Maricaulis maris MCS10: one gene and its partner. The protein of the gene in region 1 binds, or shares a complex with, the protein of each later gene. Links are inferred from orthologs where the notes say so. Each region holds a gene or a part of one and is shown in the gene's direction. Other genes may lie near its edges.

Region 1 (11,228 bases):
GGTCGGTACCCGGCTTGATCCGAACAGGCTGGTTGCCGGACCGGCGCCGCGGCGCGGTGATATCATCGTTTTCCTGGACACGACGCAGAGCCCGGCGCGGACGATTGTCAGCCGCGTCGCTGCCGTGGCGGGTGACGAAGCCGCCTATGATGGTGGGCGCCTTGTCATCAATGGCGATTATGTCCAACGCGACGCACTCGGCCCGGAGACGCTTGTCACCCGGGGCAGGCCACAACAGGTGACCCGATATCGCGAAACGCTTCCCGGTGGCATGTCACACGAGATTTTCGAGCTGGGTGATGAAGGACCGATGGATCAGACCTGGCCCGTTACCGTGCCGGAGGGCCATGTCTTCGTGCTTGGCGACAATCGGGATCAATCTCGTGACAGTCGCGCTCCGGGCGGCCCGGGCATGGTCCCGCTGGCGCGCATTCTGGGTCGTGTCAGCGACTAGTCTGGCGCCAGCTCCGGCACCGCTCTAGTCTCTTCCCAAATCACTCAATCGGGGAGAGGGCGCATGAGCCTCAAGGGAAAGACGATTTTCATCACCGGCGCTTCGCGCGGGATTGGTCTGGCCATTGGCGAGCGCTGTGCCCGTGATGGCGCCAATATCATCATCGCCGCCAAGTCCGACACGGTCGATCCGCGTCTCGAGGGCACGATCCACACTGCCGCCGCGGCGATCGAAGCAGCCGGCGGACAGGCGCTGGCGGTCAAGTGTGATATCCGTGACGAAGCCCAGGTCGAAGCGGCAGTGGAGGCCGGGGTCGAGCGCTTTGGCGGTATCGACGCCGTTATCAACAATGCCTCCGCCATCTATCCGCGGCCGACGGCTGACGTACCGATGAAGCGCTATGACCTGATGCATCAGGTCAATGGCCGCGGCACTTTCCTGACCACGCAGAAATGCCTGCCGCATCTGATGAAGGCGGAAAACCCGCACATCATCGCCCTGGCGCCGCCGCTCGACATGCGCGGCCTGTGGTTCGGACCGCACGTCGCCTATACCTCGGCGAAATACCAGATGAGCCTGTGCATCCTGGGCTGGGGCGAGGAGTTCAAGGGCAAGATCGGCGCCAATGCGATCTGGCCGCGTACTGCGGTCGCCACCGCCGCGATCTCGAACGTTTTGGCCGGCGAAGAGGCGATGAAGAGTTGCCGCAAGCCGGAAATTCTCGCTGACACCGCCTATGCCGTCCTCAACAAGCCGGCGGCGAGCTTCACCGGCAATTTCATCATCGATGACAGCTTCCTGTGGGATGAGGGCGAGCGCGATCTCGACAAGTATTCCTACGATCCGTCGATCGAGCTCCTGCCCGACTTCTTCGTGCCGGAAGAGCCGGCTGCGCCTCCGGGCGTGAAGATCATGGCGATCCCGGCGGCACACTGAGCCGGCTCGCGACAATCCCCGGTCATTGCTCCAGGCCCCGATTTGGCGCAAAACGGACGCAATGACCGACACTTTCCTCACCATGGCCTATGCCATCGCCGCCGGATCGATCGGCTTTGCGCTGGCCATCGCGCTGACCCGTGGCGGTCAGCGCGGCGACCGGTCCTTGTATTTTTGCCTGGCGCTGATCGCGCTGCTGGCACATGTGCTCGGCCAGCTGGTCATTGTCACGGGCGCCTACCGCTATGCGCCGCACCTGGTCGGGGCTGACCTTGTGTTCAAGATGGTGCTGGGCCCGGCGGTCTACTTCTTCGCCCGTGCCCTGATGTCGACGGATAAGCCGCGTTTTGGCGGCTTCGACTGGCTGGTGCTGCTCGGCCCGGTGCTGGTCCTTGTCGCGACCCTGCCCTTCGCCAGCCTGAGCGCCGAACAGAAGCTCGCCCTGGCCGACCCGGCGACCCGAAATCCCGACCACTTCCGGATCGCGCTCTACACCTGCACTGCGTCGCTGGTCATCTTCCTGGCCTTCACCGGTTGCTACCTCGTCGCCGCGCTGAGGCTGCAGGTGCGTCACAGGCGGCGCATGTTGGAAGAGTTTGCGAATGTCGAACGCAAATCCCTCGACTGGCTGCGTACCATCCTGCTGGTATTCGCCGGCGCCTGGACGTTTTTCGCCATCAAGCAGGTCCTGTGGGTCACCGGTACGTCCATCCCGGCCTTCAACATTGCCTTGGCCTTCACGGAAACCCTTGCCATCGCGGCCTTTGCCTATCTCGGTGTGCACCAGCCCGAGCTGCCCTCCGAGCGGAATACCAAGGACAGGGCGAGCACAGCCGACGCGTCAGCCAGACGCCCGATCCTGACCGAACAGCGCATGAGCCGGACGGCCGCGAAACTGGTCGGCGCGCTGGAGGCCGACAAGCTTTACGCCGACAGTGATCTGTCGCTGCGCAAGCTGTCCGACATCACGGGCGTCACCAAGAACCATATCTCCGAGACGCTATCCCAGCATCTCGGCGTCAATTTCTTTGACTTTGTGAACAGCCACCGGGCTGACGAGGCCAAGCGACTTCTGAGCGAGACCGAGCTGAATACGCTGGAAGTCGCCTTCGAGGTCGGGTTCAACTCCCGGTCGACCTTCAACGCGGCGTTCAAGAAACATGTCGGCGCACCGCCGAGCCAGTATCGGGCCGAGGTGCGCAGCGCCGGGCCGCGAGACCTGGAAAACGCCCTCCACTGACACACGTCGATGTCCGAATGGCCCCATTCGGACGACAGGCAGGCCAACCTCCCGCATCAACGGGGGGCCGGTGACCGCGCCGGCTTGGTTCACTGCTTGGTCGACGGAGACGCTCACGCCATGTCTGCAATTCAACATTCTGAACAATCAGCTCGCCGCATGGCACGGCTGGCTGGTTTGTCCTATCTCATCTACACCCTCGCAGGGCTGTACATCACCTTTGGACCGCTACCCGGGCTGAGTACGCTTCTGAGCGGCGAGGCGCCGCCCGAGCGCGACGAATTCCTGTTCCGGACCGGATTTCTGGCCGAGATGGTCATGTATATCTTCGTCGTCGTTTCTGCTGCCGCCATGTATGCCGTGCTGAGGTCGGTGAGCCAGGGCACGGCCATGGTCGGTGCTTTTTGCCGGCTGATCGAAGGCGCGATGGGCGCAACCTTCATCGTCTTCAAATATGCCGCGTTTGCGGCGGTCGTGAATCCCGATCTGAGTCCCGGCTTTTCCGGTGAGGAGCGGTCAGCGCTCGTGACGCTCCTGCGCGACGTCTACGGGTCGACGATCTATTTGCTGCTGATCCCGATGGCCGTTGGCGGTGTCCTCTACTTTGCCCTGTTTTTCCGGGCGCGCTTCATCCCGCGCTGGCTCGCGGCCTGGGGCGTTTTAACCTATTTCGTGATCGGAACGCTGGCCGGTGTGATCATCCTGTTCCCGTCCGTGAGGGAGCACGTCATGTTGTTCTTCATTCCGGGCGCCCTGTTTGAATGGGTTGTGGCGTTCTGGCTGCTCTTCGCAGGGATCAACACCCGGCACTGGTGGGGCAAGTCCTCCGGCGCCACTGAGGGTGCCACTGCTCCCTGACGGCGCCTCTGCACAGGGTGTGATGGTCGTCACACCCTGTGTAAGTCTTTGCCGCACAACACAACTTTGACATTGTATGAATCCGATTCACCATTAGCGTCGGCCTTGTCAAAACAGGACAGTGAGGGGCGGAGCAATGCGGACGCGATCAGGGGGTGGTTGGATCAGTGTGGTGGTGATAGCCGGCGTGGCCATCGGCTTCGCGATCGCCTGGATACAGGGGGGCTCGCCCTACGGTTTCTGACGGGCACCCGCGGGTCGCATTGCGGCACGAAAATCCCGCTTGCGCTTTTTCAAAATTCGCCAATATGGGAGTTGGAGCGTCGCACTCTGCGGCCGGGCTCACATGATGAGCTGCCGCTGATCCTTCGCCTGCCGTCGACGCGGCCGGCCGGAGTGACCCATTCATGCTTCTCGTGGACACCTATCTGGCTCCCAGCCCCCTGGAAGGGCTGGGCGTTTTTGCTTCTCAAACCATCCCCGCCGGCACGCTGGTCTGGGTGCTCGACCCGGCCGTCGACCTGATCCTGACCGAGGCCCAGCTGGCCGAACGGCCGCAGATCTACCGTCAGTTCATGCAGCGCTATGCCTATTTCGACCGCAGCCTGAACGGCTATCTGCTCGATGGCGATCATGCCCGCTTTCTCAATCATGCCGCCGAGCCGAATATCGATTTTCGGGCCGACGGCAATGGCGAAGCCCGCCGCGAGATCCTGCCGGGAGAGGAAATCCTGTGCGACTACAGCCAGTTCATGGAGAATGTCGTGCTCCTGCCAAGCTCGGCCCGTCCGGGCGCGGCCATTGTCGCGGCCTGAATTTGTGGGCCAGGCAGGCCGTGTCGGGACTGGCCAGCGCGGCGTGACCGCCGCACACTGGCCGCCATGAAAACCACGATCTTTGACAGTCCCGCCAGCCGTCTCCATCTCGTCCCGCCCGGTCATCCCGAGCATGTCGGCCGCTATGAGGCGGTGCGTGAGGCATTGCTGGCCCTGCCAGGCTGTGACTGGCGCGAGGCGCCGACGGCGGCGATGACCGATGTGGCCCGTTTCCATAGCGCCGCCCATGTTGATCGCGTCCTGACCGCCTGTGCCGATGCGCCGGCCGGCCAGTGGCTGGCGCTGGACCCGGACACGCTGGTCTGTGACCGCTCGGCGGCCGCCGCCCTGGGCGCTGTCGGTGCGGCTGTTGCCGCGGTCAATCAGGTGATCGCCGATGAAGGCGGCGCGGCTTTTGTGCTGGCCCGTCCGCCCGGCCACCACGCCGAGCCTGACCGGCCGATGGGCTTTTGCCTGTTCAACACCATCGCCATTGCCGCTGCCCATGCGCTGGAGGTGCATGACCTGACCTCGGTCGCCATTGTCGATATCGATGTCCATCACGGCAATGGCACGCAATGTCTGGCCGAGCGTGAGGCGCGGGTCTTTTTCGCCTCGCTGCACCAGGCGCCGCTCTATCCCGGGACGGGCGGCGAGGGCGAGACCGGTCTCAATGGCAATGTCCTCAATTGCCCGATGCCGGATGGGGTGACGGGGCAGCAATGGCGTCAGCGATTCGAGGCCGCTGTCCTTCCGGCGCTGCGCCGGGCGCGGCCGCAACTGGTTCTGGTCTCGGCCGGATTTGATGCGCATGCGGACGATCCGGTCGGTGGCTGGGGCCTGCGCAGCAATGACTATGCCTGGGCGGCCGGACAACTGGCTGGCATTGCGCGAGATTTTGGCGGCTCGCGGCTTGTTTCCGTGCTGGAGGGTGGCTACGACTGTCCGGCCCTGGGGCGATCGGCGGCGGCATTTGTCGACGCGTTGTCCCAGGCGTGAGATCCGAATTCTGCCAGGCTGCGACGGGGCGTGCCGGCTGCCGAGCTTGCCCCGCGCTGGCCCCCGCGCGTGACCGTGACATTGCATGACCGAGATCGACACCACCGGCGCCGCGCGGCGCGGCTACATCACCATCGCCCGCCACGGCCAGCCGCTCGCCAATCGCGAGGCGATGATGGACTGGCGCGGCTATGAGGACTGGTGGGACAATATCTACCAGCCGGCTCCGCTGGTTGAAGGCCAGGTCGCGCCCGAGCCGCTGAAGGACCAGGCGGTCGGCGCCCGGACGATATTCGCCTCGACACTGCGCCGGGCGATCGAGACCGCCCAGGCGGTCGCGCCGGGCCGTGAGCTGGTGATCGAGGGCGATTTTGTCGAGGCCGAATTGCCGCCGCCGCCCTGGCCCGGGCGTTTCATGGCCAAGACCTGGGGCGTGTTTGCGCGCTGTACCTGGTGGCTGGGCCAGTCGCGTGGCCGGGAAAGCCGCATCGAAGCCGACCAGCGCGCCGCCCGCGCTGTTGGCCGACTGATCGAGGCTGCCGAGAGCGGACCTGTGGTGTGCTGCGCCCATGGCTGGTTCAACCGCATGATGCGGCCCCATCTCAAGGCGGCCGGCTGGGTCTGCGTGCGCGATGGCGGGGATAGTTACTGGTCCTGGCGCCGCTATGAGTATCGCGGCGATCGGGGCGCTGACTGAACGGGCGATTGCGGCGCCGGACGGGGCTTTCTATGGTGGCCCCCCAATTCCGACCCGACCGATGACGGAGAGACAGGATGGCGTCCGAGCCGCATGCCGACATTGCGACCCTGAGCTTTGAAAATGCCCTTGCCGAGCTGGAAGGCATTGTCCGCCAGCTTGAGTCCGGCGAGGTCGAACTGGAACGCTCGATCGAGATTTATGAACGCGGCGCTGCCCTGCGGGCCTATTGCGACAGCAAGCTGAAAAGTGCCGAGCTGAAGGTCGAGAAAATTGTCCGCGGCGAGGACGGCCAGCCGGCAACGGAGCCGGCCGGGCTCGACCCGGCATGACGGATACGGCGCCCGGAACCGCGTCGATCGAGGATTTTCTCAAACTCGACATCCGGGTCGGCACCGTGGTGCGGGCTGAAGACTTCCCCGAAGCCCGCAAGCCGGCCATCCGCCTGTGGATCGATTTCGGTGGCGAGCTGGGGACGAGGAAATCCTCGGCCCAGATCACGGCTCATTATACGCCGGACGCGCTGATCGGCCGCCAGGTGCTGGCGGTGGTGAATTTTCCGCCGCGCCAGATCGGCCCGATGCGCTCTGAAGTGCTGACTCTCGGCGTTTCTGATGGCATGGGAGAGATCGTGCTGATGGCACCGGATCAGGCGGTGCCGGATGGCTCGCGCCTGCACTAGGCATGCAAGCGGGTCCGCGCTGGCAATGGCGCGACCCGGGGGACAGGACAGTCAGGGCAGGACAGGCAGGGCCAATGGAGAATTTCGAACAGCGACTCAATGAGCATGCCGACCGCGTCACGGTCGCGCTTGATGCGTTGCTGCCGCGCGCCGAGGGACCGGAAGCCCATCTCAATTCCGCCATGCGCTATGCGGCCCTGGGGCCGGGCAAGCGCCTGCGTCCCTTCCTGACCATCGAGGCCGGCCATCTTGTCCATGCCGATGAGCGCGGCGTCCTGCGGGCCGCCTGCGCGCTGGAATGCATCCATGCCTATTCGCTCATCCATGACGACCTGCCCTGCATGGATGATGACGACATGCGTCGCGGTCGCCCGACCGTCCACAAGGCCTATGACGAGGCCACTGCGGTCCTCGCCGGCGACGGTCTGCAGTCGATCGCCTATGAGATCCTCGCCCATCCCGACACCCATCAGCGCGGCAGTGTGCGGGCCCGTCTGGTCGAGCGCCTGTCTCGCGCCTCGGGTCCCTATGGCATGGTCGGCGGCCAGATGATCGATATCCGCGCCGAGACCGAGCAGTTCGACATTTCCGTGGTCACCCGCATGCATCGCATGAAGACCGGGGCGCTGATTTCCTACGCCGTCGAAGCCGCCACCATCCTCAAGGATGTTGATGATCCTGTACGCCGGGCGCTGGAAGGGTTTGCCCATGATCTCGGCTTGGCCTATCAGATCACGGATGATCTCCTGGATGCCACAGGCGATGAGGATGAGGCGGGCAAGGCGGTCGGCAAGGATGCCGGTCAAGGAAAAGCCACCTTTGTCACCATTCTGGGCATTGAGGGCGCGCGTGACCGTTCGCGGCACTTGGCCGCACAGGCCAAGGAACACCTTGATCCATTTGGTGCGCGGGCAGATGTATTGAGAGAGGCCGTCGACTTCATTCTGGCGCGGCGCTCGTGAAAGGCCGCATGTCCATGACGCCGAAAACCCCGATCCTAGACACCGTCAATTCGCCGGCAGACCTGAAAAACCTGCCGCTCGACCGGCTCAAGTCGCTGGCCGATGAAGTGCGGGCCGAAACCATTGACGCTGTCTCGGTCACCGGCGGGCATCTGGGTGCCGGTCTCGGCGTGGTCGAGCTGACCACGGCGCTCCACCACGTCTTCGACACCCCCACCGACACGCTGATCTGGGATGTCGGACACCAGTGCTATCCGCACAAGATCCTGACCGGTCGCCGCGACCGTATCCGCACCTTGCGCCAGCCCGGCGGCCTGTCCGGCTTTACCAAGCGCTCGGAAAGCGAATACGACCCGTTCGGTGCGGCCCATGCCTCGACCTCCATTTCGGCCGCGCTCGGCTTTGCCGTGGGGCGCGACCTCAAGGACGAGAACCGCAATGTGATCGCGGTCATCGGCGATGGCTCGATGTCGGCCGGCATGGCCTATGAAGCGATGAATAATGCCGGTCATATCGGTGGCCGGCTGATTGTCATCCTCAACGACAATGACATGTCCATCGCCCCGCCGGTCGGCGCGATGAGCCATTATTTCGCCCGCCTGGTCTCCTCGCAGCGCTACCGCTCCATCCGCAAGCTCGGCAAGGGTGTCGCCAAGGCGCTTCGGGTCGAAGAAGCGGCACGCCGGGCCGAGGAATACATGCGCGGAATGGCCATGGGCGGCACGCTGTTTGAGGAGATGGGCTTTCGCTATGTCGGCCCGATCGACGGCCATGATCTCGACCAGCTGGTCCCGGTCCTGCGCAATGTGCGCGATGGCGATAACGGCCCGGTCCTGATCCATGTCGTGACCCAGAAGGGCAAGGGCTATGCGCCCGCCGAGGCGTCCGACGACAAGTATCATGGCGTCGCCAAATTCAACGTCATCACCGGCGAGCAGCAAAAGTCCAAGGCCGCCGCACCGTCCTACACCAAGGTCTTCGCCCAGCAGCTGATCCGTGAAGCCGAGGCCGACAGCCGCGTTGTCGGCGTCACCGCGGCCATGCCGGGCGGTACCGGGCTGGACCTGTTCGGGGAACGCTTCCCGGACCGCATGTTTGATGTCGGCATTGCCGAACAGCACGCCGTCACCTTCGCCGCCGGCCTTGCTGCCGATGGCATGAAGCCCTTCGCGGCGATCTATTCGACCTTCCTGCAGCGCGGCTATGACCAGGTCGTGCATGATGTGGCGATCCAGAAACTGCCCGTCCGCTTTGCCATCGACCGGGCCGGTCTGGTCGGTGCCGATGGTGCCACCCATGCCGGCAGTTTCGATATCGGCTATCTTGGCGCCTTGCCGGGCATGGTGCTGATGGCCGCTGCCGACGAGCTGGAATTGTCGCGCATGGTCAAGACTGCCGCCCTGATCGATGACGGCCCGTCCGCCTTCCGCTATCCGCGCGGCAATGGCACCGGCATTGAAATTCCCGACCAGATCGAGCCGCTGGAGATCGGCAAGGGCCGTATCGTCCGCGAGGGCTCGCGCATCGCCATCCTGTCGCTCGGCACCCGCCTCGAGGAAAGCCTCAAGGCCGCCGACGCGCTGGCCGCCCAGGGTTTCTCGACCACCGTCGCCGATGCCCGCTTCGCCAAGCCGCTGGACGAGGATCTCATTCTGCGCCTGGCGCGCGAGCATGAAGTCCTGATCACGGTGGAAGAGGGCGCGGTCGGCGGTTTCGGCGCCTTCGTCCTGCACATGCTGGCCGACAAGGGCGCCCTTGATCGCGGCCTGCGCATCCGCACCCTGACCCTGCCGGACGTCTTCCAGGACCAGGAAGCCCCGTTCGACATGTACGAAACCGCCGGCCTCAACGCCCGCCACATCGCCGCCAAGGCACTGGAAGCCATGGGCAAGGATGATGCGGCTGCGGAACGTGTCGCGGCGGCGTTGATTGCGGGTTAGGGGCGACCAGCCCGTGGCTTCGTGCGCCTCGCGCAGATCAGCCAATCCAGTGTTGTCATCCCGGATGGACGCCCCGCGAAGGCGGGGCGAAAGTCCGGGACCAATATGTTGCCATCAGTGAGGTCCCCGTCTTGCGTCCGGCCTTCGCCGGACATCCAACGGGGATGACAAGCGCTGTGTGCCCGGCACGATTTCAAAGGTCCTCGCCCAGACAAGGCGCGGGGGACCGCGAAGCGGCGGAGTGGGTGACGGGCCGTCAGTGACGGAACGCTGGCGCGTTTCACCCCTTCCGGCCCTTCGGGCCACCTTCCCCATCAAGTGGAAGGACCTGTTTCCGGCGATGAGCGCGGCCTCACACCCAGCTTCTCCCCTTCCGGGGAGAAGTGGCCCGCAGGGCCGATGAGGGGCGGCGCGTCAGCGCCATCCAAATCTCTTTCTTGCGCCGCGGCGCCGCACCCCTACCGGAACAGCATCACCGGAACAGCATCACCGGGATGTGGCAATTGCGGATCATGTCGGTGGTGGTGGAGCCGATGACCAGGTTGCGCATGCGCGAATGGCCGTAGGCGCCCATGACCAGGAGCGAGATGGCTTCGTCCTCGACATAATCGACAATCACCTTGTCGGGATCGCCGGCGCGAATGGCGGTGGTGACGGTGTGGCCGGCCGCGCGCAGGTCCTCGGCGGCGGATTCCAGGGCGTCGATGCGAGTGGTGTCGTCCTTGCCGACCGTCAGCAGGTGCAGCGGGATGCCCTTGAAAAGCTGGCCGCCGGCAATGTGGCTGACGGCTTTGCGTGCACTCGCACCGCCGTCAAAGGCAATCAGCGCCCGTGTCACCGGGGCGTATTTGCGCGAGGCGACCATGACCGGCTTGTGGGCGGCGCGGACAATGCGTTCCAGGTTCGAGCCGAGATGCTCGGCTGCAAAGTCAGCCGCTTCGCCGCGCTTGCCGATCAGGATCAGGTCGGCATCACCCTCCACCTGTTGCAGCGCCTCAACCAGATCGCCGTGCCGCAGGCGGAGGGCGATGTCGGTCACGCCCTTGTCGGTGAGATAGGCTGCCGCCGCATCGAGAATGGCGCGGCCACGCTCCTTGGCCAGCTTGGCGCGTTCCTCGTCATGGGCAGCGAGCTTGTCCAGCAGGTCGTGCTTGGCGCCAAAGCCCAGCGATCCGGACAGGTTGGCGGGCAGGCTCTGCGTGTCGCGGCGTCCGAGCACATGCAGCAGTTCGATCTCGGCGCCCATGGTCGCGGCGACCCAGGCGGCGTGGTCACAGACGCTTTCGCCATAGGCCGAACCGTCGACGAGAAGGATGAGTTTGGTCATGGCAATCGCTCCTAATGGCCCATCAGCTTGTCGAGTGCGCCGGGCGTATCGTGGATGCCCAGGCGGTCGACCAGCGTCTTGCTGGCCTCGTTCATGCCCAGCAGCTGGACCTCGGCACCTTCGCGCCGGAATTTCAGGACGGCCATGTCGACCGCGGCGACGCTGGACAGATCCCAGACATGCGCCTGTCCCAGATCAATGATCACGGTGTCGACCGCATCCTTGAAGTCGAAGGCACGCAGGAAGTCCTCGGTCGAGGCGTAGAAGAGCTGGCCATCGACGCGATAGGTGCGGGTCCGCCCGTCAGCGGACACCTCG
Region 2 (11,327 bases), 210 kb from region 1 along the record:
GCAGGATGACGCCGCGGATGACATAGACCGCGCCGATCACCGACACGATCCACTTTGTCCACTGGCGGAACTGGACATCGCTCATCAGCGCCAGGAAACGGGCCCCGGCGGTGGTGCCGAGGATGGCCAGCGGGGCGGCGATCATCAACCATTGGACTGACGGCAGGCCGGCGGCGCCCAGTGCGGGCAGGATGTAGTAGGCGATCTTGACGCCATGACTGACCACTTGCGTCGCCGCCTTGGTCGCCACGATGGCGCGCCGGTCCTGTTGTGTGTCGGCAAAGAAGACGTCCAGCAGCGGGCCGGAGACACCGGCGACCACATTGAGGCCGGTGACAGCGAAGCCACAGGCGACAGCGTGGTGTGGTCTGGCGGCATCGAGATGGAGGATGTGTTTGGGCAACCAGATGACCGCGGGGACGAGCCCCAGGATCACGAACAGCCAGGCCTTGGACAGCTCAAAACTCGCAAATGCCAACAGACCCGCCGCTGCGGCCGATCCGGCCAGATAGATGGCAAGGATGCGCCAGTCGATCCATTGCAGGTGCAGGACGGCGCGCCAGCCATTCGACACGCTCTGGATCACCCCGTGCACGACCATCGCCGCCGCGACCGGCAGGACCAGTGCCAGCGCCCCCATCAGGATCAACCCGCCCGCCATGCCGAACACGCCGGAGATGAAGGCGGTGATAAAGGTCGCGACAAGGATGAAGGCAGCGATCATGCGCGGACTATATCGCCGGTCGCGGCCGGGGCGAGTGCAGGGTGCAGTCGGTTGTGGATATTGCAGAACATAACCGGAACTTGTAGGGTAGGCTCATGCTGAAGCAAATCAGAGTGCTGTGGACAGGCATGCGTTGGGTTGCCAGCAAACTGGCAGCGTGGCGTCCACGCGGACCGACGTCGAACAAGGCGCTGTGGCGAAGCTGGGAGCAGTCGAGTCGCGCGATCGGCTTGGGACTTCTGGGCCTGTCGCTATTTGCGGAGCGTGGTATTATCAGCCCGGCCAGCCTGTTGCTCGGTGCCGGATTTCTGGTCGCGAGCTGGGTTTGTGCGTTTTATCTCGGGCACCTGGAGGAGGCTTCATGATCGGCGAAATTGAAATCAATCTCTGGCCGCTGACCCTGTTCTTCGGATTCATGGTCACGATGATTGTGCTCGCAGCTATCGCGGAAGAGAAGCGTCGCCGCAAACGGAGCGACTGAGCTCAGCTTCTCGCGCCAGTGGGGTGCAGTTGTTTTCCTTGGTCGTCTGCTTTTATTTGGGCAGTCACGAAAGGGGCAGGACATGTATCAGGCGCCCCGTTCGATTCTCATCTCGCCGGCCCTCACGCCCCCGCCTGTTTCGCGAACCCCCAGGCGGCTTCGGCCATCGGTTCAACGGCGGCACCCATTTCGGCGGCGCGTGAGTTCGAGGCATTGCCCTGCAGGGAGCGCGCATAGACGCCTTGGATGATCGAGGTCAGGCGGAAGATGTTGTAGGCGAAGTAGAAATCCAGCGCCGGGATGCCTGAGCGATTGGTGCGCTCGCAGTAGGCCTGCGTGTATTGCTCGATGTCGGGAATGCCCAGAGACGCAATGTCGACGCCAAGCAGCCCGTTGCGGATTTCCGGCGGCATCACCCAGCCCATCAGCTGATAGGTGAAATCAGCCAGCGGATCGCCCAGCGTCGAGAGTTCCCAGTCCAGCACCGCGATGACGCGCGGTTCGGTCGGATGGAAGACCATGTTGTCGAGCCGGTAATCGCCATGCACGACGCTGGTGCGCTCCTGATCCGGTGCGGCGGTCGGCAGCCACTCGATGAGGCGGTCCATCGCCGGGACAGTGGTGGTCTCGGCGGCGCGGTATTGCTTGGTCCAGCGGCCGATCTGGCGCTCGAAATAATTACCCGGCTTGCCGTAATCGCCCAGGCCTGCGGCTTCAAAATCGATGCCGTGCAGATGGGCCAGCGTGGCATTGGACGCGTCATAGATGGCGCCGCGCTCGGTCTTGTCGAGATCGGGCAGGAGCGGATCCCAGAAGATCCGGCCCTCGACGAAGTCCATGATGTAGAACTCCGTCCCGATCACCTCGCGTTCCATGCATAGCCCGTGCATGACCGGAGCCGGGAAACCGGCGCCGCCAAGCGCCTTCATGACCCGGAATTCGCGATCAACGGCGTGGGCGGATGGCAACAGCTTGCCCGGGGGCTTGCGCCGCAGGACATAGGCCTTGCCCGGCGTCACCAGCTTGTAGGTCGGGTTGGACTGCCCGCCCTTGAACTGTTCCACCGTCAAGGGCCCCTGGAAGTCTGCGACATGGGCGGTCATCCATTCGGCCAGCACGCCTTCATCGAAGGCGAGAGCGTCGGCTACCGGCTTGGTGCCGGAGAAGCTGTCGTCGATATCACTCATGGGTTCAGATAGACCTCGCCGCCCTTCATCACGAAATCCATGTCGCGCAGCTCGGAGATGTTCTCAAGCGGATTGCCGTCGACCGCGATGATGTCGGCCAGCTTGCCCGCTTCGATCGTACCGATATCGCCGTCCATCTGGACATGACGCGAGGCGTTGATGGTAGCCGTAACGATGGCTTCCATCGGCGTCAGCCCGGCTTCGACCAGCAGTTCGAACTCACGGGCGTTGACGCCGTGCCGGGAGACGCCGCTATCGGTTCCGAAAGCAATCATCACGCCGCCCTCATGCGCGCGGCGGGCCATTTCCAGCATCAGTGGCCCGACTTCGCGCGACTTGGCGCGCTGGTTGTCGGTCATGAAATCAACTGTCTCAGCCATTTCGGCGACGGTGACGCCGGCCAGCACGGTCGGGACCAGATAGGCGCCATTGCGGCGCATCAGGCGGATGCTCTCGCGATCAAGATAAGTGCCGTGCTCGATCGAGTCGCCACCCGCTTCCAGGAAAGAGTTGATGCCGGTCACGCCGTGTGCGTGCGCGGTGACGCGGCGGCCCATCATGTGGGCGGCTTCGACAATGGCGCTGAGTTCGTCATCGAAGAATTGTTGCTCGACACCGGCTGCCGTGTCGGACAGGACGCCGCCGGTTGCGGTGATCTTGATCACATCGGCGCCGCCGCGGATCAGGGTGCGGACAGCCTCGCGGCACTGGGCCTCGCCATTACAGGCGGTTTCGCTGGCGAATGTGTGCAGCACGTCGAGCGAGAAGCCGTTGACGTCGGCATGGCCGCCGGTCGGCGTGACGGCTGATCCGGCAATGCGCATGCGCGGGCCGGGGATGTCGCCATCATTGATCGCATCGCGCAGCGCCAGCGAGGCTTCGAAACTGCCGCCGACATCCTGAACAGTGGTGAAGCCGGCCCGAAGCGTGGTGCCGGCATTGACGGCGCCATCAAAGGCGAGGTCCGAAGGGGACATGGTGAAGGTGTTGAAGCGCCGGCCCGGGCCGAGTTCAGACTGCAGGTGGACATGGCTGTCGATGAAGCCGGGCATCACATAATCATCGCTCAGGTCGATGATGGTGGCCCCGTCCGGCGTGACATAACCCGATTCAATCCCTTCAACCCGCTCGCCGCGGATCAGGATGGATTGTTCCATCAACGGGTCTTCGCCGGGCACGGCGAGCAGCCAGCCGGCATGGATGACGGTCAGCGCGTCCTCCGCATCCTGGGCCAGGGCGCTCGGCGCAAATGTCGTGGTGGCGATCAGGGCGATCGCGCTCATGGCTGTTTTCAGCATCCGGTCTGCCTCCCCGCAAACAAGTGTTGGCGGAGTAGAAGACGCCGGGTGCCGGGATGTCAAACGACGCGCGCGGTTGGCACTAGTGGGTCTTCAGGGCCCGCCAGGCGATGTCTCGGCGGCAGAAGCCGCCGGGCCAGTTGATCTGGTCGACAGCGGCATAGGCGCGATCGACGGCATAGTGCAGCGTCTCGCCACTGGCCGTGACATTGAGGACGCGGCCACCGGTGGCGGTGTGCTGTCCGGCCGCATTGCGACCCGTGCCGGCCTCGAACACGACCACGCCTTCCATCAGGTTGGCGGCATCGACGCCCTCGATCAGGCTGCCCTTCTCATAGCTGTCCGGATAGCCATTGGCGGCCATGACGACCGTGATCGCCGGTTCCGCCGTCCAGCTGAGCGGCGGCATGTCGGCGAGATGACCGGTCGCAGTCGCTTCAAGATAGGGAAGGAGGTCATCCTCGATCCGCATCATCAGGACCTGGCATTCCGGGTCCCCGAAACGGATATTGAACTCGACAACGCGGGGGCCGTCTGCATTCACCATCAGCCCGGCAAACAGCACACCCTGGAAAGGCGATCCTTCGGCGGCAAGGCCGCGGGCGACCGGTTCGATGATGGTCTTCATCGCGGTTTCGATCAGCTCGGGCTTGGCGATCGGGGCCGGGGAATAGGCACCCATGCCGCCGGTATTGGGGCCGGTATCGCCTTCGCCGACGCGTTTGTGGTCCTGGGCCGCGCCGCAATAGAGTACATCCTCGCCGTCGCACAGGGCGAAGATCGAGACTTCCTCCCCGTCCATGAATTCCTCGATCACCAGGGTCCTCGAAGCATCGCCGAACTTGCCCGAGAGGAAGGCGTCGATCTCGGCCTCAGCCTCGGCCCGGTCTGACACGATGACCACACCCTTGCCGGCGGCGAGACCGTCAGCCTTGAGCACATAGGGCGGCTGGAACTGGTCGAGAAAGGCTTTCGCCTCGCCGGCATTCGAAAACGTGCCATAGCGGGCGGACGGCACATTGTGACGGGCGTAAAAATCCTTGGCGAAGGCCTTGGAAGCCTCCAACCGGGCTGCCAGCTTGGACGGTCCGAATGTGGCGATTCCGACCTGGCGCAAGCGATCCGCCAGCCCGTCGCACAATGGCACTTCCGGTCCGACAATGACCAGATCAACCGCCTCTGCGCGCGCCAGATCAACCAGGCCGTCGAGGTCGGACACGGGGATTGTGTGACAGGTCGCCAGCTCGCTGATGGCGGCGCTGCCGGGAGCCGCCAGGATTGTGGAGACCAACGGGCTTTGGGCGATTTTCCACACCAGGGCATGTTCGCGCCCGCCAGATCCGACAACCAGAACCTTCATGTGACCCTCTATGCAGCCAATTGCGCCAATCCAAGGCCTTGCCTAACGCAATCGCCCGGCATTCGCGAGTCCGTCGGGCCGTTGCGGTGGCGTTGAAACCATTTTACCAGAGTTGCCATGAACACGCCCGCAGGAAACATCCACGAATTCACCGTTTCCGAGCTTGCCGGCTCGCTCAAGCGAACCGTCGAGGACGCCTTCGGTCATGTCCGCCTGCGCGGCGAGCTGGGCCGGGTCGTGGTGGCCAAGTCCGGCCATGTCTATTTCGACATCAAGGACGACAAGGCGGTGATCGCCTCGATCGCCTGGAAAGGGACAGCCCAGCGCTTCCGCTTCCGTCCCGAAGAAGGGCTGGAAGTGGTCATAGAGGGGCGGCTCTCGACCTATCCGGGCCGCTCGCAATACCAGCTTATCGTCGAGAGCATGGAGCCGGCGGGTGCCGGCGCGCTGATGGCGTTGCTGGAAGAGCGCAAGCGGACACTCGCCGCCGAAGGCCTGTTCGAGACCAGCCGCAAGCAGGCGCTGCCCTTCCTGCCGCGGACCATCGGCGTCGTGACCTCGCCGACCGGGGCGGTGATCCGGGACATCCTGCATCGCCTGCAGGACCGCTTTCCCTGCCATGTCCTGTTGTGGCCGGTGCTGGTGCAAGGTGACAGCGCCGCCGCCCAGATCGCCGAGGCCATTCGCGGTTTCAACGCCCTGCCCGCCGGCGGCAAAGTGCCGCGACCCGACGTGCTGATCGTCGCCCGCGGCGGTGGCTCGATCGAGGATTTGTGGGCTTTCAACGAGGAGGTGGTCGTCCGCGCCGCCGCCGACAGCACCATCCCGCTGATCTCGGCGGTTGGTCACGAGACCGACACCACGCTGATCGATTTCGCCTCGGACCGCCGCGCGCCGACCCCGACCGGTGCGGCGGAAATGGCGGTGCCGGTAAGGGCCGAGCTAAAGGCCTCGCTGGACCAGCTGGGCGGTCGCCTCGTGGCCGGCCTGTCTCGTCATATCGAGCGGCGCCGTACCGAGTTGCGCTCGGCGGCGCGGGCCCTGCCGCGTCCGGCGGCGCTGATGGAGCTCAAGCGGCAGCGTTTCGACATGATCGCCGACAAGCTCGACCCGGCCTTGCTCAATCACGCCGCCGAGAAGCGCGGTCGCCTGTTGGTGCTCGCCGCAGGGCTGAAGCCGGCGGCGCTATCACGTGACCTGCGCCAGAAGCGCACCTTGCTGGACGAGCGCGCAGCGCGCCTGGGTCCGGCTGCAGAGCGCCTGCGCCGGGACCGTCAGCGCGATCTGGACAATTGGTCAGCGCGGCTGGAGGCCCTGTCGCACCAGTCGGTTCTCAAACGCGGCTTCGTGCTGGTCCGGGACCGGGCCGGCAAGCTGGTGCGGTCCGGAGGCTCGCTGATGGAGGGGGCGGGTATCGACCTGGTCTTCGCCGATGGCGAACGCGCGGCGCGGATCGAGGGCGAGCGTGGCTCGCGCAAACGGCCTCCCGAGACACCCGATCTGCCGAAGAAGACCAAGCCGAAACCCAAACCCCGCAGCAAGCCCGAGGCGGCCGGCCAGGGCCGGCTTTTCTGACACACGCCACCCTCCCGCTGGCCGGCAAACACTGCTAGAGAAGACCCATGAGTGATTTCAGTTTCGACAAAGAATTCCAGGGCGAAGCCATTCTTGAATATGGTGATAGCGACTTCATCATATTGAAGGCGGGCGCTTTCGTGCGTTGTGCCGTCACCAATGACCCGATCCAGCTTGATCAGCTGCGCTATTGGAATGTCGATGAGCAGGAAGCCTACAAGGATGTTCTGGTCGCCAAGCAACGCTGGATCGAACTGAATTCGGAGCCGGGAAAATGATCAGCCTCGCCGTCGCCCTTGCCCTGCAATCCACGACGGCCCTGGTCGATGACGCTGCCGATCCGATCGGTGACCTGATCGCCCAAGCCTCGCCTGAGGCGCGGGACGTGGAAATAACCCATGTCGGCCCTTTTGCAAGTGCTGACAATGTCGGGTGTACCGGGCGCCGCGAAGAAGGCGCATTGTTGGTCTGCTTCTACCCTCCGCGCACGGAACTAAGGCTCGGCGAGGTTTCTGCGGTGGCAGATCGCGATGGGTTAGCCCTGCTGGGGATACCGCGCAGAGCGCCGGCAAGTTTGACCCTCACTATCGACGTTTCGGCGATCGACCACGATAACCTCCTTGGTATCGGGGGCAGCGAAGTCTGGGACATCACCCAGCGCGAATACAATCTCCAGCAGGTCAATGGCGTGCCCCAGGCGACCGTGACACCGGATGCATCCACGCTGCCGCGGCGCCAGCGCGAATACGCGCAAAAGCAGGCCGCTTTCAACTCGGTCTGGGACGGGCAGGGTTTCCTGGGCGGGTTCATCCATCCCGCCGAAGGCATCACGACCGGCGTCTATGGCTCCGCCCGGGTTTACAATAATGGCCATGAAGGCAGCCCGCACTGGGGTCTGGACTGGGCCAATGAGGTCGGCACGCCGATTTATGCGCCCGCAGGCGGTCTGGTGACGCTGGCCGAGCCGGACATGTATTACGAGGGCGGCCTGATCTTCATCGATCACGGCCATGGCCTGGTCTCGGCCTTCCTGCACCTGTCCGGTGTCGAAGTCTCAGAAGGCGATATGGTCGAGCAGGGCCAGCTGATCGGCGCCATGGGTGCGGGCGGCCGGGCGACCGGCTCGCATCTCGACTGGCGGGTTAAGCTGCGCAACCAGTTCTATGTCGATCCGCAAAGCCTGCTGGATCTGGATCTGAGCGAGTTGCGCTAGGCTCTCAGTCGGGGCTTGAAGTGACCTGAGCGCCGCGCGCGCAATCAGCCATAAACCGCTTGTCAGCCAGCAGGCCGTATCCGCTTCTTCAGCTCAAGGGTGAAACCGCGAAGCGGCGGCTGCGCCGCCCTTGACCTGAAGAAGCGGATACGGCGATCTCTCGGCAAGTGGTTTGTGGACGAGTTTGCGCCGATTGCGCGCGGACGTCGAGGAGCAGTGGTGGCGTGTGGGTCACCATCTATTCCGTGTTCCCGTTTATTTACGGCCAGATCGGGCAGCCACGACGATCAACTGGTACAACACGAGAACAATGAATGCTCCACCGATAACCCAAGGCACAGCGCTGGTTGGGATTCCCAAAAATCGTCTAAGGAAAATGGCGCCCAGCGCGACCGTCAGGTACAACGCAATAGAAAAGCCGAAGCGGTTCAGGAACCTCGAATAGAAATCTAACATAAGCAAACTTCCAATTCTCATTGGATAATTGGGCTCAAGCCCCTTTTTTTGACTAGCCAAAGCTGGTCAGCCGTCCGCGGCTATATTGCGACAAGATCCGAAAAGCCTCAGAGCCTCGCTCAGCCCTTGTACACCGATTTCGCCCAGCGCCGGTGAACCCAGAACCATTGTTCCGGCGCCTGGCGGATTTCGCTTTCCACCCAGTCATTGATCCGCGTCACCGTCTCGACGATGGCGGCGGTCTTGTCGGGATTGGTGGAAATCTCGATCGGGTCATGGACCTCGACGCGGAAGCGGGCGCCGCCCATGCGTCGGATCGATAGTGGCAAGAGCGGGCAGCCATGGCGCATGGCGAGGCGTGTCGGGCCGGGCGCGGTCATCGAGGGCAGGCCGAAGAAGGGCGCTTCGATGCCATCATTCATCTTCTGGTCGTTCATCAGGGCCACGGCCTCACCGGCCTTCAGGGCCTGCATGAGCGCCTTGGCGCCATCGCCGCCCTTGGCGGTCAGAGTCTTGACGCCATAGCCGACCCGCATGTCGGTGATGCGGCGGTCGATCAGCGGGTTGTTGGCCGGACGATAGGTGATGTGGCAGGGCAGGCCGGTCTGGCTGATCGCGGCGGCACCGATCTCCCAGTTGGAATGGTGCATCGAGATGATCACGGCCGGCTTGCCGGCATCGCGCAGGGCCTCGAACTTCTCGCGGCCGATGAATTCGACCCGCTCATTGAACTCAGGCCCGGAAAAGACGCCCAGATGCGGCATCTCGCCGGCCAGGCGCCCGAAATTTTCCCACATGCCGCCCAGCAGACGTTCGATCTCGGGTGCGGCGGCTTCGGGGAAGCAGCGTTGCATGTTGATGCGGGCGACCTTGTGCACCGGCATCAGCGGGCCGAGCTTGCGCAGCAATGCGCCGGCCGCGTCGGAGGCCTTGTCGATGCCCTTGATCTTGTACCAGCCGGCATAGGCATCCCAGGCGGCGGCTTCAAATCGCCAGCTGATCCGGGTCAGGGCTGAGGCATTGCGGGTGGCATCTATCATGGTCCGGATTTAACCAGCCTCGCCGCCCGCGTCCATGTCGGCATCCATGACGTCGCGCAACAGGCCGTCCAGCGCGCCCGGATTGGCGAACACGGCGCGGACCGGCCAGGCGGTGACACGGGCCTGGATATCGACGGGCAGGCGGACCCAGTCTTTCTCGGTCGTGATCAATTGCGCGTCATGGGCAGCGGCCAGCGCGTCGAGATGGCGCAAATCACCTGCGTTGAAGGCGTGATGGTCGCCATAGACCGCAACCTCGCCGATATCGCCCCCGGCAGCCCTCAGAGCATCGAAGAACTTTTCCGGCCGGCCGATCCCGGCAAAGGCGACCAGCTTGCCAGCCGGTGGCGGCGCCAGCGGTTCCAGCCAGGCGTGGAAGACCGGGATGGAAAGATCGCTCAGGCCGAGCCCGGTCCAGTCCGGCTCGGTGGCGGCATCGGGCATCATCACGATCACCGCATCGGCGCGGGCAAGGCCGGTCGCGACCGGCTCGCGCAGCGGGCCTGCGGGGACAATCGTGCCCGGACCCCAGCCGGTCAGCCCGTCGACGACGACGATCGAGCAATCCTTGGCCAGGTCCGGGTTTTGATGACCATCATCCATCAGCACCAGATCAACACCGCCTGCCGCCTCGATGGCGCGACCACCGGCTGCGCGGTCGCGGGCGATCCAGGCCTGTCCGGTACGGGCGAGCAGCAGCGGCTCATCGCCGACGGTGGAAGCATCATGTGTGGCGGGGTCGATGCGCAGGGGGCCGGCTTCGCGGCCGCCATAGCCACGCGACAGCGATGCGGCCGTCAGATCCATCTCTGCGAGGCGTTGCATCAGGGTCTGGGTGACCGGGGTCTTGCCGGTGCCGCCGACCGTGAGATTGCCCACGCACACGACCTTGGGGCCGATACGGACGGGCGTCGCCTTGCGGATGCGGCGGGCGACGGCCCAGGCATGAATCCACCCCAACGGCGCCAGCAGGGCCCGGGCGAGGGCGCCCGATCCGCGGCCGCCATCGGTGCGCCAGAAAGCCGGTTCCTTCATGCCTCGCGCTCCGGGCCCTCGGCCAGATCCAGCAGGACGGAGAGGGCCGAAAGCGTAGTGTCCAGCGCACCGCCCGATGCTTCGCTGATAGCCCGCTCTGCCGCGGCGCGCCCGGGTGCCTTGGCCTGCCAGACCTGCTCGACGGCGGCAGACAGGGATTGAGAATCGCTCACTTCGATCATGGCCGAGTGGCGGCGATAGGCGCCATAGATATCGTCAAAACTGTCGACATGCGGACCGGTGATCACACAGGCCCCGGCCAGGCTGGCCTCGATCGGATTGTGGCCGCCAATATTGGCCTTCAGGCTGCCGGCAATCAGCGCTGCAGGGGACAGCGCGAACCAGAGTGACATCTCACCCAGCGTATCAGCGAGCCAGACCGTGTCGGCGCCATCCGGCACTTCACCGGCTGACCGGCGGGCCACTTTGAAGCCGCGCTGCCGGGCCATCGCCGCGAGCTCCTTGCCGCGTTCGGGATGTCGCGGCGCCAGTATCAGCAGCGCGCCGGGATGGGTCTTGTGCAACAGGGCATGGGCGGCCAGCACTGTGCCTTCCTCGCCGTCATGCGTTGAGGCCGCAAGCCAGACCGGCCGTCCGGCGAGTGCAATCTTCAGGGAGGACAGCTCGCGGGCGTCGGGGGCGGGGGGGCGTGCCTCCAGCTTCAGATTGCCGGCCAGCACGATCTCGCGACCGGTCAGGTCTTCCAGTCCGTCGCGGGTGCGGATGTCGGCTGCCCCGATCCAGGCAAAGGCTTCCAGCAGTCGGCGGACAGCGTCGCCGCGTTTGCGCCAGCGGGTCAGCGAGGCAGTGTTCATGCGCGCATTGACCAGGGCCATCGGAATGTCGCGATTGCGGGCCTCGATCAGCAGGTTGGGCCAGAGTTCCGACTCGGCAAAGACGCCGATATCCGGGCGCCAGTGATCAAGGAAGCGGCGGACCGCGCCCGGAGTATCGACAG

Evidence for each region.
Region 2: the proteins of MMAR10_RS04380 (region 1) and xseA are in contact, whole or in part, in a cryo-EM structure (PDB 8TXR), measured with the Escherichia coli proteins. The link is inferred for Maricaulis maris MCS10 from one-to-one orthologs.

The regions. Positions count from the first base shown.
Region 1 is NC_008347.1:930,216-941,443, forward strand. The notes cover bases 4,875-7,703. They hold MMAR10_RS04380 (exodeoxyribonuclease VII small subunit), read left to right. Parts: upstream 4,875-6,076; coding sequence 6,077-6,331; downstream 6,332-7,703. Other genes in these bases: MMAR10_RS04370 (histone deacetylase family protein), read left to right, coding at 4,875-5,302; MMAR10_RS04375 (histidine phosphatase family protein), read left to right, coding at 5,388-5,999; MMAR10_RS04385 (tRNA-binding protein), read left to right, coding at 6,328-6,681; MMAR10_RS04390 (polyprenyl synthetase family protein), read left to right, coding at 6,756-7,643; dxs (1-deoxy-D-xylulose-5-phosphate synthase), read left to right, coding at 7,658-7,703. Outside these bases: lepB (signal peptidase I), read left to right, coding at 1-454; MMAR10_RS04350 (SDR family oxidoreductase), read left to right, coding at 518-1,390; MMAR10_RS04355 (helix-turn-helix domain-containing protein), read left to right, coding at 1,452-2,630; MMAR10_RS04360 (DUF4386 domain-containing protein), read left to right, coding at 2,751-3,488; MMAR10_RS04365 (SET domain-containing protein), read left to right, coding at 3,896-4,303; more of MMAR10_RS04370, read left to right, coding at 4,370-4,874; more of dxs, read left to right, coding at 7,704-9,583; MMAR10_RS04400 (universal stress protein), read right to left, coding at 10,056-10,910; MMAR10_RS04405 (SulP family inorganic anion transporter), read right to left, coding at 10,922-11,228. UniProt on the Escherichia coli protein: Bidirectionally degrades single-stranded DNA into large acid-insoluble oligonucleotides, which are then degraded further into small acid-soluble oligonucleotides.
Region 2 is NC_008347.1:719,364-730,690, forward strand. What follows is about bases 4,469-7,396. They hold xseA (exodeoxyribonuclease VII large subunit), read left to right. Parts: upstream 4,469-5,167; coding sequence 5,168-6,625; downstream 6,626-7,396. Other genes in these bases: purD (phosphoribosylamine--glycine ligase), read right to left, coding at 4,469-5,050; MMAR10_RS03265 (DUF2093 domain-containing protein), read left to right, coding at 6,673-6,903; MMAR10_RS03270 (M23 family metallopeptidase), read left to right, coding at 6,900-7,396. In the rest of the region: MMAR10_RS03235 (sulfite exporter TauE/SafE family protein), read right to left, coding at 1-724; MMAR10_RS03240 (hypothetical protein), read left to right, coding at 820-1,089; MMAR10_RS03245 (phosphotransferase), read right to left, coding at 1,328-2,392; MMAR10_RS03250 (metal-dependent hydrolase family protein), read right to left, coding at 2,389-3,690; more of purD, read right to left, coding at 3,773-4,468; more of MMAR10_RS03270, read left to right, coding at 7,397-7,838; MMAR10_RS03280 (lysophospholipid acyltransferase family protein), read right to left, coding at 8,414-9,334; lpxK (tetraacyldisaccharide 4'-kinase), read right to left, coding at 9,344-10,369; MMAR10_RS03290 (3-deoxy-D-manno-octulosonic acid transferase), read right to left, coding at 10,366-11,327. UniProt on the Escherichia coli protein: Bidirectionally degrades single-stranded DNA into large acid-insoluble oligonucleotides, which are then degraded further into small acid-soluble oligonucleotides.